3 regions of the Bradyrhizobium sp. I1.14.4 genome follow, and region 3 is predicted to be linked to each of the others. Evidence: riboswitches for the same ligand, from Rfam matches in the RefSeq annotation. Region 3 holds a riboswitch; each other region holds the start of a gene.
The links. A riboswitch is a leader RNA that binds a small molecule or an ion and turns the genes downstream of it on or off. The one in region 3 is predicted to bind cobalamin.

Region 1 (3,274 bases), on a different contig from region 3:
AGCAGCGTGGTCTTGCCGGCGCCGTTGGGACCGACCAGCGCGACCAGATGACCGGATGCAAGCGACAGCGCGACATCGTGCAGCACCTTGCGGCTGCCGAGCGAGGCATTGAGAGCGGCGGCGGAGAGCAGCATCATGCCACGCCTCCGCCGAGCGCGCGGCGTTCGCGCATGATCAGATAGAGGAAGAACGGCACGCCGATGATCGAGGTCAGCACGCCGACCTTGATGTCCGAGGTCGAGGGGATGATGCGCACCGCGATATCGGCCGCGAGCAGCAGCGCCGAGCCGGTGAGCGCGCTCGGCACCAGCAGCCGCGCCGGATCGTGACCGATCACCGGTCGCATCAGATGCGGCGCGACCAGACCGATGAAGCCGATGGTGCCGGTGACCGCGACCGCACCGCCGACGCCGAGCGCCACGCCCGTGATCACGGTGAGCCGCAGGCGCCCGACATCGACGCCGAGGCTCTGTGCTGCCTCCTCGCCGAGCGTCAGCGCGCGGAAGGCGCTCGCCTGGCTCAGCAGGATGGCGGCGCCTGCGATGATGAAAGGCAACGCCAGCGCCACGTGCTGAAAGCTGCGATCCTCCAGCGAGCCGAGCAGCCAGAATGCGATCTCCAGCACCACGAAGGGATTGCTGGAGAGGTTCATCACCAACGCCGTCGCAGCACCCGCAAAGCTCGAGATCGCGAGCCCGGCCAGGATCAGGATCAACAGCCCGGCATTGCGGCCGGCAATCGCGAGCAGCGCGAACACCGAGCCGAACGCGGCGACGATCGCCACCACCGGCAGCGCGTAGGAGCGCACGTCAGCGAGGCCGAGTGCGATCACCAGCACCGCACCGAATGCCGCCGATTGCGGCGCGCCGAACAGCGACGGCGAGGCCAGCGGATTGCGCAGCAAGCCCTGCAGCGCCGCGCCGGACAGGCCGAGAATACCGCCGATCGCAAACGCCAGAATGGTGCGCGGCAGCCGGATCTCGCGCACGATCACCTGCGCCACGTCGCTGCCGCCGCCGAACAGCGCCTCGATCACCGCAAGCGGCGACAGCCGCACCGGACCGATGCCGAGCGAGAGCATCAGCAGCAGGACCACGAGTGCGAGCAGCGCCGCGGTGGCGCCCCACCGGCGCCGCGCCGCGACCTCGGCCGCCAAGGCAAAATCCTGCACGCTCATTGGATCCATGCTCTTACAGCGATCGCCGTGGCAGACAAGCGACACTCGACAAAAACCGTGGCCGTGCGGCCGTTGCCCGACTTCCGCCGGATTGACTTTGCTGCCCGGCCGAACCCTAGATGAACATGACGGTTCTTTAATGAGATGAAAAGGGAATGCGGTGCGGGGAAACTTCCCCAAGGCCGCGGCTGCCCCCGCAACTGTATGCGGTGAATCCTTCGTCACAGGCCACTGGGAATCTCGGTCCTGGGAAGGCGACGAAGGGTAACGGCCCGCGAGCCAGGAGACCTGCCGTCAGCCGTGGTCACACGCGACGATGCCGGTCGGGGAGTACAGGCATTAGCTTCACTTGAGGCTGCAAGCACCTGAGGCTGCAAGCACGATGGTGAGACTGGTCCGCGGTGACGTACCACTGACGTTACCGAGGTCTCGCTGATGTTTTCCTTCCCTTCCCATCGGCGACGCGCGCTTCTGCTCGCGTCGACGATGGTCGCGCCGGCAATCCTTGCCTCCGCTGCGTGGGCGCAGCAGTCGCCCGATCAATTGCCGGCCATCGAGGTCACCAAGCCGGGCGACCAGAACGTCACCCGCGCCAGGCCGGCCGCGGACGAAGCGCCGGCGCCACGCCGCCCGGCGCCGGGTACCACGCAGAGCAACAACTCGGGCAGTGGGAGCGGACCGGGCACGACAGGGACCGGCACGGCCACCGGGTCGGGTGGCACCGGTGGCGGCGGCCGCCAGTTTGCCGGCATCGTCGGATCCGCCTCGACCGTGATCACGGCCGACGACATCGCGCATTCGCCGGTGCAATCGCTGCCCGAGATTCTCGCACAGGTGCCGGGCGTCCAGCTGCAGTCGCTTTACGGGGGACCGAACGGCGCCAAGACCTCCGTCGATCTGCGCGGCTTCGGCGCGTTCGCCACTGACAATACGTTGTTCCTGCTCAACGGCCGCCGCCTCAACGACGTCGACAAGGCCGGCTTCGATCTCACCACGATCCCGCTCGATTCGATCGCGCGCATCGAGATCACGCGCGGCAACAGCGGCGCGGTGCTCTACGGCGACAACGCGGTGGGCGGCGTGGTCAATATCGTCACCAAGACCGGCGCCGGCGGTCCGCCGGCGACGATGAGAGCCGAGGCCGGATATGGCTCGTTCAACACCCGCATGGCCGCCGTCTCCGCCGCGCTCAATTCGGGGCCATGGTCCACCTCGTTCTACGGCAACGGCATCAAGTCCGACGGCTACCGCGTCAACAACGCGCTCGACCAGCGCAATGCCGTCGGCAACATCAACTACACCACGCCCGATTTCACCGCCTTCCTGACTGTCACCGGCAGCGACCAGAAGCTCGGCCTGCCCGGCGGGCGGCTGGTCGATCCGTCGATCGGCGTCAACGAGCTGCTCACCGATCGCCGAGGTGCCGCCACGCCGTTCGACTACGCCAACCAGCAGACCGCCAGCGTCACCGCCGGCTTCACCAGGACGCTGATGAACGGCGTCGACTTCATCATCGACGGCGGCTGGCGGCAGCGCGACACCCAGAGCGGCTTTTTCGGCACGGTGCCGACCATCAGCTTCGCGTCGACTTACAACGATGCCGCGCTGGAGACCTGGTCGCTCACGCCGCGTCTCAGCGTCAAGAATTTGATGCTGGGGATGCCGTCCACGGTCCTGACCGGCATCGACTATTACGATTCGACGTTCCGCGAGGCGCGCGGCGCCTATCAGGGCGTGGACCCGTTCCACATCTACAACATCGAGCAGCAGACCGTAGCCGGCTACTGGCAGCACACAATCGGCCTGTTGCCGACGACCGACTTCTCCTACGGTGCACGCGTCCAGAACACGAGCGTCTCGGCACGTGATCGCTACGATCCGAATGCGCCCTTTGCCTTCGACACGCAGGCAGCGCCGCTCGACAGCAACGAGACGCAGTACGCATTGCATGTCGGTGCCGAGCATCGCTTGACCGACACCTTCTCGGTGTTCGGCCGCGCGGCGCGTGCATTCCGCACGCCAGATGTCGACGAGCGCGTGGCGTCGGGTCCGTCATTCGACCCGCTGACTTTCGCCCCGATCCCGCAGAACTTCCAG
Region 2 (3,274 bases), on a different contig from region 3:
GCGCGTCAGCGTCTTCTGCTCGGACATGGTCGTCGTGACATCGAGCAATCCGAGCCCGCGCGTTTCGCCGGCGGGACCCTCGATCCCATCGGGATCGGCGACGGTCTGTCCGAGCATCTGGTACCCGCCACACAGACCGAGCACATGGCCACCGCGGCGATGATGCGCGAGGAGATCGATGTCCCAGCCTTGCGCACGCAGGAAGGCGAGATCGCCGCGGGTCGATTTCGAGCCGGGCAGGATGACCAGCCGCGCATCACCCGGGATGGCTTCGCCGGGACGAACCATCACGAGATCGACGCCGGGCTCGAGCTTCAGCGGATCGAGATCGTCGAAATTGGCGATCCGCGACAACGCCAGAAAGGCGATCTTGCACTGGCCGGGTTTGCGCGCGTCGCCGAGTCCGAGCGCATCTTCAGCCGGAAGCTCGCCGGCGCGGACGAACCAGGGCAGCACGCCAAAGCCGCGCCACGCGGTGCGGGCTTCGATCAGGCGGTAGCCGTCGTCGAACAGCGTCGGATCGCCACGGAATTTGTTGATGACGAAGCCCCGGATCATTGCGGCATCCTCCGGATCGATCACCGTCTTGATGCCGACGAGCTGCGCGATCACGCCGCCGCGGTCGATGTCGCCGACCAGCACCACAGGGACGTCAGCCCTGCGCGCAAAGCCCATATTGGCGATGTCGGCCTTGCGCAGATTGACCTCGGCGGGGCTGCCGGCGCCTTCGACCAGCACCAGATCGGCGCGCGCCTTCAGACGCGCAAAACTCTCAAGCACCGCGCCCATCAATGACGGTTTCATGCCGGCATATTCCCGCGCGCGGGCGGTCGCGACGCGCTTGCCGTGAACGATGATCTGCGCTCCGACATCGGTTTCCGGCTTCAGCAGCACCGGGTTCATGTCGGTGTGCGGCTCGACGCCGGCGGCGAACGCCTGCAATGCCTGCGCGCGTCCGATCTCGCCGCCGTCGACGGTCACGGCGGCGTTGTTCGACATGTTCTGCGGCTTGAAAGGCAGCACGTGCAGGCCGCGCCGTCTGGCGGCGCGCGCGAGGCCCGCGACGATGAGCGACTTGCCCACGTCCGAGCCGGCTCCCTGGATCATCAATGCGCGCGCCATGGTGATGTCAGTCAGAACTCGACGCCCGCCTGGGCCTTGATGCCGGATCGGAACGGATGCTTGACCAGCGTCATCTCGGTGACGAGATCTGCAACCTCGATCAATTCGTCCTTGGCATTGCGCCCGGTGAGCACAACATGAGTCATTGGCGGCTTCGACGTCGTCAGGAAGTCGACGACATCGGCGACCGCAAGATAATCGTAGCGCAGCGCGATGTTGATCTCGTCGAGCACCACCATGCGCAAGCTCGGGTCCGCGATCAGCTGCTTGGCCTTTTCCCAGCCGGCCTGGGCGGCCGCGATGTCGCGCGCGCGATCCTGCGTCTCCCAGGTAAAACCTTCGCCCATCGCGTGGAATTGACAGAGATCGCCGAAATGCCCGGTCAGCAGGCGGCGCTCGCCGGTATCCCAGGCGCCCTTGATGAATTGCACCACGGCGCAGGGAAAGCCATGCGCCACACAGCGCACGATCATGCCGAAGGCCGAGGACGATTTTCCTTTGCCGGCGCCGGTATGAACGATGACCAGGCCCTTTTCACCGCCCTTGGTCGCCATGATCTTGTCGCGGGCGACCTTCTTCTTCGCCATCTTGGCCGCATGGCGCGCATCGAGCGATGGGTCGGTGCCGACGGTGCCATTCCCGGCGTCGTTTCCATCAGAAATCATCACGTTCCTTCGGCTTGACAAGTGCGAGGCTTGGACGAATGGTGGGCCCGCGTTGGTTCCTGTCCTACGACAGGCGAAGAGGGAATGCGATAGGGCCCAAAGTGGGCCTGAAACGCAGCCGCCCCCGCGACCGTGACCGGAGAGATGCCCAAGCCACTGATTCCATATGGAGTCGGGAAGGTGGGCATCAAAGGGAGAAATCCTGCTCCGCAAGCCGGGAGACCTGCCAACGCAGCATGTTGTGAGACCGGCGGACGGGGTGTTCCGCGACGGGGAACGAACCTGTCCACCGGTTCGTGTGCCTCATCGCTTCCCGCAGTCAATCCAGGAAGGGCGATGAGCGTTACTCTTCATGTCTGTGTCACCTGTCGCGCCGGCCAAACGCCGGCGGAAGGCGAGACTGCGCCTGGCGCGCGCCTGCACGCCGCGCTTCTTGAGGCCGGCGTGCCCGATGACGTCAATCTGGTTCCCGTCGAATGCCTGTCAGCCTGCAGCCAGGGTTGCTCGGTCGCGCTCAGCGCGCCGGGGCGGTGGTCCTATGTCTATGGCCGACTTTCCGAAGCCAATGCCCGGGATGTGATTGCCGGCGCCTCCGCTTATGCGGCGGCGCCTGACGGCATTGTGCCATGGCGCAGCCGTCCGGAAATCTTTCGCAAGCAATCGCTTGCCCGCATTCCACCCATCACCGTCGTGCCGGAGGCCGCAGAATGACCACGCTCGCCAAGGTTCCGGTCACCGTCGTGACCGGCTTTCTCGGGTCCGGCAAGACGACGCTGATCCAGCATCTGATCCGGAATGCCAGTGGCAAGAAGCTTGCGGTGCTGGTGAATGAATTCGGCAGCGAAGGCGTCGACGGCGACATCTTGAAGTCGTGCGCCGACGCCAATTGCCCGACCGAGAACATCGTCGAGCTCGCCAATGGCTGCATCTGCTGCACCGTCGCCGACGATTTCATCCCGGCCATGGAGCAATTGCTGGCGCGGCGCGTGCGGCCAGACCACATCGTGATCGAGACATCGGGGCTCGCGCTGCCGAAGCCGTTGCTGAAGGCGTTCGACTGGCCGGAGATCCGTTCGCGGATCACGGTCGACGGCGTGATCGCGTTGGCCGATGCCGAGGCCGTTGCGGCCGGCCGCTTCGCGCCGGACCCAGCCGCGGTGGATGCGCAGCGGGCTGCGGACGAGAATCTCGACCACGAGACGCCGCTGTCGGAAGTGTTCGAGGACCAGATCGCATGCGCCGACATCGTGCTGCTGACCAAGGCCGATCTCGCAGGGGCGGCGGGGATCAAGGCGGCCAAGGCGCTGATCGCAGCTGAAATGCCGCGCGAGGTGCCGATGTTACCTGTCGTTGATGGCGCGATCGACGCGCGCGTGATCCTGGGGCTCGGTGCCGCGGCGGAGGATGACCTCGCGTCGCGGCCGTCTCACCACGACGGCGAGGACGAGCACGAACACAACGATTTCAATTCCGTTGTGATCGATCTT
Region 3 (3,274 bases):
TTGCCGTTGTAGCTGACGATCTTGCCGCCGACCACCTGGCTGTTGTTGTCGTATCTGGCGCGCAACAGCGCAAGATTGGCGTCGACGCGCCAGCCGTCGTTCAGCGCGAGCCCGATCGATCCTTCGACCCCGCGGGAGGATTGCTGGCCGATCTGCAGCGCCGGGCCGGTGGGATTGCCGGGATCGGCAATGGTCAGGCCGGTCTTGACGATCTCATAGCCCGCCAGTGTCCATTCGCCGCGGCCGCCCCAGAACGACTGCTTGACCCCGATTTCGGTCTGCTTGCCAGTCGCGAGCTGAAAGGTCTTCTGCGAGGTCGACAGCGAGATCAGATTGCTGACCGGATCGACGCCGACCGCGTACTGACCATAGAACGCGAGGTTCTTGATCGGCTCATAGACCAACCCGGTTCGCCAGCTGGTGCCCGAGAGCGAGACGTCAAAGCTGTTCGCAGGCGTCTTGTAATCGGTGCGATCGACTTCGGGACGATCGTACCTGACGCCGGTGACGAGCGACAATTGATCGGTCAACGACAGCCGATCCTCGGCAAACAGCGCGTATTGATTGACGATCGCGTTGAAGCCCGGCACGGTCGCGGTGGTCGTCGCGAAGAACGATCCGGGGTCGAACACGTAAGGATTGACCGACGACGCGCCGCCATAGGGCGAGTTGTTGGTGTGGGTAAAGTCGATCCGGTTGACGTCGAACCCGGCAACGAACTGGTTCGCAAGCCCGAAGACGTGACCGCTGAAGGTCGCATCCATCCGGTTGCCGAGCTGCTTCTGGTCATGGAAGATCTCGACATAGCTGGAGCGATCGATCAGCTGGGTCTTCGGATTCCAGGTGTAGTTTTCGATGTCGCGCCAGTGCCGTTCGCTGGTCAGGTAATATATCGTGTTGTTGACCTTGATGCCGTCGGCGACATCCCACTCGGTCTTGAACTGGGTCCAGCCGTCCTGATAGCGGATCGCGCTGTCAGATGCGTTGTAGTTATTGAAGCGCAGCGCATCCTGGATCGAGCCGTTGATCAGCGGCGTGCCGAAATAGCGCGACGGGCTACGGTCGCCGTAATCCTCGGAGAGCGTGAAGGCGAGGTTGTCGGAGGCCTGCACGCGCACGGCGGCGGAGACCACCGCATTCGAGGTCTTGTCGCGATCGACCCAGCCGTCCGACACGTTGCCGGTGGCGTTGATGCGATAGGACACATTGGGATTGATCGGACCCGTGCTGTCCACCGAGAGCCGTCGCGTCATGTTGCTGTCGAGCGAGACCTCGGCCTCGTTATAGGACGTGTTGAGCGGCTTTTTCGGGATCACGTTGATGACGCCGCCGACCGCGCCTTCGCCGTACAGCACCGAGGCCGGGCCGCGCAGCACTTCGATGCGTTGCGTCGACCAGGTGTCGTAGGGGAACGTCAGGGTACCGGAGCCGATATAGAAGCGCGTGCCGTCATACAGCGTCATCACCGAGTTGCTGCCGGTGAAACCGCGGGTGCTGAACGACAGGCCGCCATTGCCGGGCGCCGGCGTTGCGATGAACCCGGCCGCGTTCTGGGTGACGGCATCGAGCACATTATGCTGGCCGCGTTCGGCGATGGTCTGCGAGGTGATGATCTCGACGCTGGCCGGCGTCTGCAGCGGCGTCAAATTGAGACGGCTGCCGGTACCTCCCTGCGTGGTGGCATTGAGCGTCGGCGCTACCGGCCCCGATGTGCCTGAGGCCGCGGCGCGCGGTATGCCGCCGGTTGCCGCAGTCGATGCCGGTCGGGCGCGTGGCCGCGACGCGGCGGCCGTGTTGCTGCTTCGCGCCGCGGGCTTTGGCTTTGCGGAGGCCAAGGGCGAGACCTCGATTGGATCGAGCCTGGTTGGCGGAGGTGTTTGTGCTCCGGCTTCGGCCGGCAGCAGCAGCAGCGATGACAGGGAGCAAACGAGACCGAGGCGCCATCGGCGCGCAACGGAGGAGGACGGAGACATGAAACGACTCGCGGTAACGTGGCACGTCACCGCGAACGCGGACTGGCGCATTGCCCGAAAGGCAGTGCTCCGATCCCACCAGGACGCCCCGCCCGATGTGCTCGCGTGTGACCACGACTGACGGCAGGTCTCCTGGCTCACGGGTCATCGCCTGTCGACGCCTTCCCGGGCCTGACAGCCCAGTGGCAAATTGACGAAAGGCTCGCCGTTTACAGTTGCGGGGACAGCTGCGGCATTGGGATTACCCTCGCACCGCATTCCCTTTTGATCCCCGAAGGGAACCGTCGGCAGAAACGATAGGTGTCGCAGGCAGGGCTGTCAATTCGATGCGATCGTCGCACGCATGCTTTACGAGATCAGCGTGGTTGCCGCGTCACAACAGACCAGCGGCTCGCTTCATTAGACTTCGACACATCCTTGCATGATCTCATCGATCTCGGCGCGCGAGAGCATACCCATCTCGCCGATGAACACGATTCGCGTGCGCGGCACGCCGGGCGCCGGCACGCCGCCCGCAGCCAGTGTCGCGCGTCCGCCGGCGAGTTGAAACACCATCAACCGGCCGGGCTGCTCCACCGTCTCGAACAATCCCTTCGCCCGCACGAGCTTCGGCGCCAGCCGGCCAATCGCCTGCTGCAAGCGCGGCAGCAGCACCCGCCGCTCCGAGGTCCAGTTCAGTGTCTCGAAGCGCTCGGATGCCGGCCGTCGCGGCACGGTCTCGCGCGGCGTCGGCAAATGATCGAGATCCGCCGGAAACAGCAACGCTGCCGGCACCTCGCCATGCAGCGCATCGACCACCGCGGCCGCCGGACGCACCGCCCGCACGGCGTCGCGAACTGCGGCGCACGCGGCGGCATCGGCCAGATCGACCTTGCTCAGCGCAACCACATCGGCCGCCCGCAGCTGCGACCGCAGCAGCGCATCGTTCAGCATGGCCACAGGCTGCGTCGCGTCGACCACGCATAGCACGGTCTCCAGCGGCGCCTCCTTCCAGATCACGGGATCCATCAGGTTGCGCACGATGTCGGCGGGATCGGCGATCCCGCTGGTCTCGATCACGATAAACTCGGGACGCGGATCACGCCGCAGCAGCGTGGCGAGCGTGCGCAGCAGATCGCCCTCCAGCGTGCAACAGATGCAGCCATTGCTCAGGCTGACCACGCCATCGCTGGCGCCCGCGATCAGCTCCGCATCGATATTGATCGCACCGAAGTCATTGACCACGGCGGCGATGCGCCGGCCCTGCGCATGCGCCAGCAGATGGTTCACGACCGTGGTCTTTCCCGCCCCGAGAAAACCCG

Region 1: linked by a shared signal. The riboswitch ahead of ABIB78_RS21190 (TonB-dependent receptor) and the one ahead of ABIB78_RS00180 (TonB-dependent siderophore receptor) in region 3 are both predicted to bind cobalamin.
Region 2: linked by a shared signal. The riboswitch ahead of ABIB78_RS31650 (DUF1636 family protein) and the one ahead of ABIB78_RS00180 (TonB-dependent siderophore receptor) in region 3 are both predicted to bind cobalamin.

The regions. Positions count from the first base shown of each region.
Region 1 is NZ_JBNDLA010000010.1:75,474-78,747, forward strand. Features, by position in the region: gene ABIB78_RS21180 (ABC transporter ATP-binding protein) at 1-137, opposite strand, end outside; gene ABIB78_RS21185 (FecCD family ABC transporter permease) at 134-1,177, opposite strand; cobalamin riboswitch at 1,290-1,487, shown strand; gene ABIB78_RS21190 (TonB-dependent receptor) at 1,664-3,274, shown strand, end outside.
Region 2 is NZ_JBNDLA010000025.1:9,446-12,719, forward strand. Features, by position in the region: gene ABIB78_RS31640 (cobyric acid synthase) at 1-1,122, opposite strand, end outside; gene cobO (cob(I)yrinic acid a,c-diamide adenosyltransferase) at 1,134-1,787, opposite strand; cobalamin riboswitch at 1,824-2,032, shown strand; gene ABIB78_RS31650 (DUF1636 family protein) at 2,124-2,498, shown strand; gene cobW (cobalamin biosynthesis protein CobW) at 2,495-3,274, shown strand, end outside.
Region 3 is NZ_JBNDLA010000001.1:38,559-41,832, reverse strand. Features, by position in the region: gene ABIB78_RS00180 (TonB-dependent siderophore receptor) at 1-1,973, opposite strand, end outside; cobalamin riboswitch at 2,079-2,274, opposite strand; gene ABIB78_RS00175 (CobW family GTP-binding protein) at 2,373-3,274, opposite strand, start outside.